Regions from separate parts of the Brevibacillus sp. WF146 genome, predicted to be linked through region 1. Evidence: riboswitches for the same ligand, from Rfam matches in the RefSeq annotation. Region 1 holds a riboswitch; the other holds the start of a gene.

Region 1 (4,415 bases):
CCCTGCTTGCCCAGCGCCGTCAGCGTGATCGACGCGGCCAGCGCCAGAAGCGCCTGGTTGGAGCAGATGTTGGAGGTGGCCTTTTCGCGGCGGATGTGCTGTTCCCGCGCCTGCAGGGTCAGGACAAACCCGCGCTTGCCGTTTTCATCCTTCGTCTGGCCGACGATTCGTCCCGGCATTTTTCGCATCAGCTTGGCCGTGGTGGCGAAATAGCCGCAGTGCGGTCCGCCGAACGAAGCCGGGATGCCGAACGGCTGCATGTCACCGGTGACGATGTCGGCTCCCAGCTTGCCCGGCGCTTCCAGCACGCCGAGGGCGAGCGGGTTGGCGGAGACGACCAGAAGCGCTCCCTTGCCGTGCGCGATCGGCTCGATGGCCGCCAGGTCTTCCACGCCGCCGAAGAAGTTGGGGTACTGGACGATGACCGCAGCGGTCTGTTCGTCAACCAGCGCCTCCAGTTTCGCGAGATCGGTCACGCCGTCGCCGGTGAAGCCCGCTTCGATCAGTTCGACGCCTTGTCCGTAGGCGTACGTTTTCAGCACGCTGCGCGCCTCCGGATGCACGGCCCGGGAGACGACCACCTTTTTTTTGCCGGTGTGGCCGGCCGCCATCATCGCCGCTTCGGCGAGCGAGGTGGCACCGTCGTACATGGAGGAGTTGGCCACCTCCATCCCGGTCAGCTCGCACACCATCGTCTGGAATTCAAAAATGGCCTGCAGCTCCCCCTGGCTGATCTCCGGCTGGTACGGCGTGTAGGCGGTGAAAAACTCGCCGCGCAAAAGCATGTGGTTGACGACGCTGGGGATGTAATGCTGGTACACGCCGGCGCCCAGGAAGTTGACGTGGGTGCTGAAGTTGGCGTTCTTGCTGGACAGCCCCTGAAAGTAGCGGACCAGTTCCGGCTCGGAGAGGGCTTCCGGGATGTTCAGGCTCCCTTTGAAGCGCACCTCTTCCGGGATGTCGGCAAACAGTTCATCCACGCTGGAAATGCCCAGCGCTTCCATCATTTCGCGCTTGTCCTGATCGGTCTGCGGCAGGTAACGGTATTTCACGTGCGAGGTCCTCCTTTTCCACCCTTGCGATTCTGAGTCGTCAGTTTTTCGGCCGTTTGTAGAACGGAGTGGCCACGACTTCCGCCTTGAGGCGCTTGCCGCGGATCTCCACGTCCAGCTTCGTGCCAATGGCGGCGAATTCCGCTTTGACCAAGGCCAGCCCCACGTTCTTTTTCAGTGTCGGGGACTGGGTCCCGGTCGTCACTTCCCCCACCTGTTGGTCGTCGACGAACACCGGATAATGCGTGCGGGGGATGCCGCGGTCGATCATTTCGATCCCGACCAGTTTGCGGGGCGCTCCGTGTTCCTTTTGCGCCTTCAATACTTCCTGGCCGATAAACGGCACGTCCTTGTCCACCTTGACGGCAAATCCGACGCCGGCCTCAATCGGCGTGATGTCCTGGCGCAGTTCCTGACCGTAGAGCGGCAGCCTGGCCTCGAAGCGGAGCGTGTCGCGCGCCCCCAGGCCGCACGGCACCAGACCGTCCTCTTTGCCTGTCTCCAGGAGCTTCTCCCACACATGGATGGCGTGTCCGGCGTCCAGGTAAATCTCGAAGCCGTCTTCGCCCGTGTACCCGGTGCGGGAGACGAGCGCGGGCACACCGTCGATCAGCACGTCCCGTTCAAAGCGAAAGAAGCCGATCTGCGACAGGTCGGTGGGCGTCAGCCGCTGCAGGATGGACTCCGCCAGCGGTCCCTGCAGGGCGAGCTGGGCCGTCTGCGGGGAGATGTTTTCGATCGAGACGCCGTCGATCAGATGCTGGGAAAGCCAGTCATAGTCCTTGTCGATGTTGGCTGCGTTGATCACCAGCAGGTAGTGGTCGTCGGCAAACTTGTACACGAGCAGATCATCCACCGTTCCTCCGTCCGGATAGCACATCACGCTGTACTGCGCCTGGCCGGGCACCAGTTTGGAGACGTCGTTGGTGGTCATGCGCTGCAGGTATTCCAGCGCCCGCTCGCCTTTTACCTCCACTTCCCCCATGTGGGATACGTCGAACAATCCTGCCTTCGTCCGCACCGCTTCGTGCTCCTGGGTGATGCTGGAAAACTGGACCGGCAGCTCCCATCCGCCGAAGTCGATGGTTTTCGCCCCGTACTTCTCGTAAATCGGGAAAAGCGGCGTGCGTTTCAAAGTGGACATGCGGCACCTCCTGAACCGATTGAACTGTTTGTTGAAAGATGAACACAGCCGGCAAAGTCCTCCGACGATCAAGCCGGGTCCTTTGTGGCGGAAGTGTGGGCCGACGCAGCCCGGCATTGCGCCGGAGTGCTTCGCCTCGCGCCCGGAACGTGACCAAAGTGAAGAGGGACGCGTTCACACACGCAAAAAAGGACAGGGTGGGAGAACGGAAAACGCCAAAAAAGACGGCGCCCCCCATGTCTCCCCCTCTGTCCTTGGTACCTGAGAGTTGCCTTGCGCAGGCGGGCCATCCGGCGCCGCTGGCAAGTTTCCCCGTTGGTGGCTCCTGCCGAGCTCTCTCCAGAGATGCGTCAAGTAGAGGTACTTTTGCCTGAGAGATTCACCGCTGCCGGCTTGCTCCTTCGGCGCTGTCCGAAAGACAGTCTCTCCCTTCTACTATCATTCGCGTTGGATGTTGGGCCATACATAACTTTTTCAATTGATTCCATACTAACAAGGAACCTACATGTTTATCCTACCACGAGCGTGCTTTTTGAAAATATGCAAATTGACATTCAACTCATGATTTCGTTAACAATTTTTTCTCCAAGACAAATATTGTTAACAATCAGCTCATCATCTTCATAATAATTGGCATCCTTTAGTAAAGAGGTGCAAAAATGACGAATATTCCTGTTTCGTTCGACACGAAATGGATGGATTTGCTAACGGAGCGCATGCGGCAGGACGGCCCCTGGGACAAATGGGAGCTGTTCCAGCTTGCCCTGGAAGCGGAAGAAGCCTTGGCCGTGCGCGAGTTTGACCAGCTCCAATGCCTCAAGTATCTGCCTTCGCTCAAGCCCTATCCGCACCAGCTCAAAACGGCGGAACGCGTGCTGAACGAGCTGCGCGGCCGGGCCATCCTGGCCGACGAAGTGGGGCTGGGCAAAACGATCGAGGCCGGGCTGATCATGAAGGAATACATGGTCCGCGGCCTGGCGAAGAAGATTCTGGTGCTGGTTCCCGCCTCCCTGGTGATTCAGTGGACCAAGGAGTTGAACCAGAAGTTCGGCATCCCCGCCATCGCCCAGAAAAAAGAGTACATGTGGCGCCAGTACGACGTGGTGGTGGCCTCCATCGACACGGCCAAGCGCGACCCGCACCGACGCCACGTGCTGGGCATCGACTACGACATGCTGATCATCGATGAAGCGCACAAACTGAAGAACAAGCGGACGCGCAACTACCAGTTCGTCAAGGAAATCCGCAAAAAATACTGCCTGCTCCTGACCGCCACGCCGATCCAGAACGAGATGGACGAGCTGTACAACCTGATCAACCTGCTGAAACCGGGCCATCTCGGCCACACCAGCACCTTTGCCACCAACTACGTGGAAGGCAGGCGGCAGGCGAAAAACAACGAGCAGCTCAAGCACGAGCTGGACAAGGTGATGATCCGCAACAAGCGGAGCGACGGCGGCATCCAGTTTACCAACCGCCAGGTGCGGTCCATCCCCATCGAGCTGTCACCGGAGGAAAAGGCCCTGTACGACGGGGTCACCCGCTTTGTCAAAGAGCAGTACCACTCCGGGACGGGCGGCTTCAACTCGCTCGCCTTGATCACCCTGCAGCGGGAGGTCTGCTCCAGCCGGGAAGCCGCGTTCATGACGCTGTACAGCATGCACCAGCGCACCCCCGAGGACTCCCCGGCGAGAGACGAGATTTTGGAGCTGGTGGAGCTGATCAAGCGGATCGAGACCCACTCCAAGGCGGCGAAAACCGTGGAACTGATCCGGGAGATCAATGACAAGGTGATCATCTTCACCGAGTACCGCGCGACGCAAAACTACCTGCAAAAGTACCTGCATGAACACGGGATCACCTCCGTGCCGTTTCGCGGCGGATTCAAGCGGAGCAAAAAAGACTGGATGACCGACCTGTTCCAAAACCGGGCGCAGGTGCTGATCGCCACCGAGGCGGGCGGCGAAGGGATCAATCTGCAGTTCTGCAACCAGGTGATCAACTACGACCTGCCCTGGAACCCGATGCGCGTGGAACAGCGGATCGGCCGCGTCCACCGGCTGGGGCAGCAGCGGGACGTCCACATCTACAACCTGTCCACCGTGGGCACGATCGAACAGCACATCCTCAACCTGCTCTACGAAAAGATCGACCTGTTCGAAATGGTGATCGGCGAGCTGGACGATATCGTGGAGCGGCTCAACCTGAATCAGTCGCTG
Region 2 (4,415 bases), 630 kb from region 1:
CCCCGACGCAATATCGCACGTGTGCGGAAAGGAATGAACAGGAATGGCCGTAGGGTACTTCGCTTCCCCCATCGGACTGCTGGAGGTGAGGGGGGATCGCGACGAGGTGACCTCCATCCGCTTCGTCGCGCGCGCCGAGGAGGCGGCAGATACGGCAGCCGACGCCGTTCACATTTGTCTATGCCAGTTGGAGGAGTATTTCCAGGGAAAGCGAACGGCGTTTCAGGTGCCGCTGAAACGAACCGGCACGCCGTTCCAGCGGCAGGTGTGGAGCCGGGTCGAGACGGTTCCGTTTGGAAGGACGGCTGTCTACCGGGACATTGCCGCCAGCCTGGGCCGGGCCGGAGCGGTCAGGGCGGTGGGCAGCGCCAATGGGCAAAATCGCTTTGCCATCGTCATCCCCTGCCACCGCATCATCGGCAGCGACGGCAGCCTCCGCGGCTACGCCTGGGAGCTGTGGCGCAAGGAATGGCTGCTCGACCACGAGCGGCGGGTAACCGGCTCGTTTCTTTCGTGAACGAGGTCCATGACGCAACAGGCGGAGCGAGTCAGCCAGCCAGCTTTCGTTCTGCGGTGCCGGACGCTTCCTGTTCCAAAAAGCGCCGGGTTTCCGCCACGACGACGCCGGAGAGGCCGATCAGGCCGATCAGGTTGGGGACGGCCATCAACCCGTTCATGATGTCGGACAGCGTCCAGACGAGGTCCAGCTTCAGCGTCGCGCCGACACCCACCATCGCCACAAAGACGAGGCGGTAGTAACGGCCGGAATTCTTGCCCCCCAGGTATTCGAAGCACTTTTCGCCGTAGTAGGCCCAGCCGAGAATGGTGGAGTAGGCGAACAGGATCACGGCGACGGCCAGCACGTAGCTGCCGGCCGGACCAAATACGGTCTGGAACGCGTAGGTCGTCGCCTCCACTCCCGATTTGCCCGTTTCCCACGCGCCGGTCGTCACCAGGGCCAGACCGGTAATCGTACAGACGACGATGGTGTCGAGAAAGGTGCCGGTCATCGAGACCAGCGCCTGCTTGGCCGGCATGTCGGTCTTGGCGGCAGCGGCCGCGATCGGGGCGCTGCCCAGCCCCGCCTCATTGGAGAAGACGCCGCGGGCCACCCCTTTTTGAATCGCCATCGCCACCGTGGCTCCCAAAAAGCCGCCCGTGGCCGCCGTTCCGTTGAAGGCCCCGTCGAGAACGATGGATACGGCCTGCGGCACCCGGTCCAGGTGGAACAGGACGACGCAAAGGCCGGCGGCGATGTAAAACAGGGCCATGAACGGCACGAGCACACTGGTCACCTGGCCGATCTTTTGCACGCCGCCCAGCACCACGAACGCGGTGAACAGCGCCAGCGCCGCGCCGGTCAAGAGCGGGGGAACGGCGAAGTTCAACTGCAGCGCTTCCGCCACCGAGTGGGCCTGCACCATGTTTCCGATCCCGAACGAAGCCAGCGTGCCAAACAAGGCAAAGAGCACGGCCAGCCATTTTCGCTTCAACCCTCGTTCGAGGTAGTACATCGGGCCGCCGGAATACCGGCCGTCCGCTTCGCGAATCCGGTAGGTGACCGCCAAGATGGCTTCGGCATACTTGGTGGCCATGCCGAACAGGGCGGTGACCCACATCCAGAAGAGGGCGCCGGGGCCCCCTGTGGCGATGGCGGTGGCGACGCCGGCGATGTTGCCCATCCCGATGGTGGCGGCCAGCGCCGTCATCAGCGCCTGAAAGTGGTTGATGTCCCCGGCGGAGCCGCTCTCCTGCCGGCCAAAGGCCAGCCTCAAGGCATACCACAGCTTGCGGAACTGCAGCCCCTTCAGCCTCACCGTCAGCATCACGCCCGTACCCACCAATAGCACCAGTGTGGGCAGTCCCCATACGTAGCCGTTGATCACATCCAGCCACTGCATCAGCTTGTCCATGTTGGTTCCTCCTTGTTTGTGCATACAAAAGAAAAAAACATTTCATCGCGGATGAAATGTTTCTGGAGCGGGCATGGACGCAAAACGGCCCGTTCATGGGGGGCCTTTGGATCCACACGGCCAAACCGCCATTCCGGTCGTCTTGTGAGTGTCGTCCGCTCTGTCCTTTTACCTGAGAGATTCATTCGCGTACGCCGCGCGAATTTGCTCCTTCGGTGCCCGTGCCCCTCGCCGATGCTTAAAAGGGGGGTCTCTCCAGAGGTTCGTCCCCATTCAGTTTCACTTGTTGCCAAGACCTGAGAGTTTCGGGATGAGCTCCCTTGCCCCGTCGGTAGATCGTTTCCAATCTTTTCCTGAATGGTTCATCCGATCACATATGCTGTTTGACAGAAAAAATATATAGCTGAATTGAACTTCTGTCAATCCGGTGAAAATGTTTCGTCCGTGTCCCCCATTCCCAGGTCTAAGTGACGGCTCCCCGCAATACGTTATAACCATGAACAACACGCTGCCCGAGAAGCGCCAAAAAAGAGACAACCCGTGCGGGACTCCGATGTCGACCGCGCCTGGCAGCGAGGGGGGATTTGTGCATGCTGCATATCGTCGCCTGTATCAAGCAGGTGCCGGACACGAAGATCATCAAGATGAACCCGAAGACCAACACGATGGACCGCTCCAGCGCTCCGGCGATTCTCAACCCGTATGACGCCCACGCCGTGGAAGAGGCGGTCCGGCTGAAGCAGCGCTACGGCGGCACCGTTTCCGTGCTGACGATGGGACCGCCGCCGGCCGTCAAGGCGATCCGCAAGTGCATCGAGATCGGGGCGGACGAGGGCTACATGATTACCGACCGGGCGTTCGCCGGGGCGGACACGCTGGCCACCAGCTATGCGCTGACCAAGGCGCTGGAGAAAATCGCCAGGGAGAAGCCGATCGATCTGATCATCTGCGGCAAGATGACGATCGACGGCGACACCGGGCAGGTGGGGCCGGGCATCGCCAGACGGCTCGACATGCCGCCGCTGACCAGCGTGAAAAAGGTGGTGGAGATCAACAAGGAGCAGGGATACGCTATCGTTCACCGCAAGCTGGAGGACGGGTACGAAGTGATCCAGTCCACGCTGCCCTGTCTGTTTTCCGTGGAAAAGGAGATCAACGAGGTGCCGTACTCTCCGCTGCCCAACATGCTGCGCGCCGCCCGCTACCAGCCCGTCATCTGGTCCGTCAACGACCTGGAGGACGTGGATCGGAGCCTGCTGGGGCTGAAAGGCTCGCCCACGATCGTCGCCAAGGTGTGGCCGCCGGAGAAGCCCAAGGGAGGCGAAAAGCTGCAGGGGAGCGCGCGCGAGCAGGTGAACCGGCTGATGGAAATCCTGGCGGAGAAGAAGGAACTGTTTCGGGTGAAGGAGGGACGGGCATGAACCTGGCGGAATACCGCGGCGTCTGGGTGTTTTTGGAACAGCAGGACGGCCGGATCGCACCGGTGTCGCTGGAGCTTTTGGGCGCGGGGCGGAAGCTGGCCGACAAGCGGGGCGTGCCCCTTTCCGGCGTGCTGATCGGCGACCAGGTGCGCGAACTGGCGGCGGACGCTTTCCAGTACGGGGCGGACGTCGTCTATCTCTACGACGACCCGATCTTTCGCAACTACCGGACCGAGTCCTACATGCGTGCCGTGATCGCATGCGTGCAGAAGCACAAGCCGGAAATCCTGCTCTACGGGGCCACATCGACCGGCAAGGATTTGGCCAGCGCCGTGGCAACCGATCTGGAGACGGGGCTGACCGCCGATACCACCCTGCTAGACGTGGATCAGGAGACGGGTCTGCTGGAAGCCAGCCGTCCGGCGTTCGGCGGCAACATCATGGCGACCATCCTGTGCAAAAAGCACCGGCCGCAGATGGCCACCGTCCGGCCCAAGGTGATGAAGGCCCTGCCGCCCGATCCCAACCGCGCAGGCCAGATCGTGGAGGAGCGGATTCCCCTGCGGGAGGAAGACATCCGCACCAAAGTGCTGAAAATCGTCCGCGAGACCAGCAGGAGAGTGCGGCTGGACGAGGCGGACATCATCGTCGCCGGGGGCAAGGGGATGGGCAGCAAGGAGGGCTTCCAACTGATCCACCGCTTCGCCGAGGCGATCGGCGCGACGGTCGGGGCCAGCCGGGACGCCGTCGAGGCGGGATGGATCGACCACCAGCATCAGGTGGGGCAGACCGGGGTGACGGTGACGCCCAAACTCTACTTTGCCATCGGCATTTCCGGCGCGATCCAGCACCTGGTCGGGATGCAGAACTCCGGGCTGATCATCGCAATCAACAAGGACCCGGACGCGCCGATCTTTCAGGCGTGCCACTACGGCCTCGTCGGCGACGCGTTTGAAATCGTTCCGCTCTTGATCGAGGCGCTCCAGGCGGAATCGGACAAGGAGGTGCAGTATGGCGGAAAAGTTTGACGCAATCGTGGTCGGTGCCGGACCGGCGGGCACGGCGTGCGCCTACACGCTGG

Evidence for each region. Region 1 has a riboswitch for glycine ahead of gcvT (glycine cleavage system aminomethyltransferase GcvT). Riboswitches for the same ligand answer to the same signal wherever they lie in the genome.
Region 2: linked by a shared signal. The riboswitch ahead of A6764_RS17015 (alanine/glycine:cation symporter family protein) and the one ahead of gcvT (glycine cleavage system aminomethyltransferase GcvT) in region 1 are both predicted to bind glycine.

What each region holds. Positions count from the first base shown of each region.
Region 1 covers NZ_CP109943.1:2,792,327-2,796,741, forward strand. Annotated here, with positions in the region: gene gcvPA (aminomethyl-transferring glycine dehydrogenase subunit GcvPA) at 1-1,052, opposite strand, end outside; gene gcvT (glycine cleavage system aminomethyltransferase GcvT) at 1,093-2,196, opposite strand; glycine riboswitch at 2,545-2,638, opposite strand; gene A6764_RS13880 (DEAD/DEAH box helicase) at 2,856-4,415, shown strand, end outside.
Region 2 covers NZ_CP109943.1:3,425,865-3,430,279, reverse strand. Annotated here, with positions in the region: gene A6764_RS17025 (bifunctional transcriptional activator/DNA repair enzyme AdaA) at 1-53, shown strand, start outside; gene A6764_RS17020 (methylated-DNA--[protein]-cysteine S-methyltransferase) at 44-517, shown strand; gene A6764_RS17015 (alanine/glycine:cation symporter family protein) at 549-1,913, opposite strand; glycine riboswitch at 2,064-2,182, opposite strand; gene A6764_RS17010 (electron transfer flavoprotein subunit beta/FixA family protein) at 2,504-3,334, shown strand; gene A6764_RS17005 (electron transfer flavoprotein subunit alpha/FixB family protein) at 3,331-4,362, shown strand; gene A6764_RS17000 (FAD-dependent oxidoreductase) at 4,346-4,415, shown strand, end outside.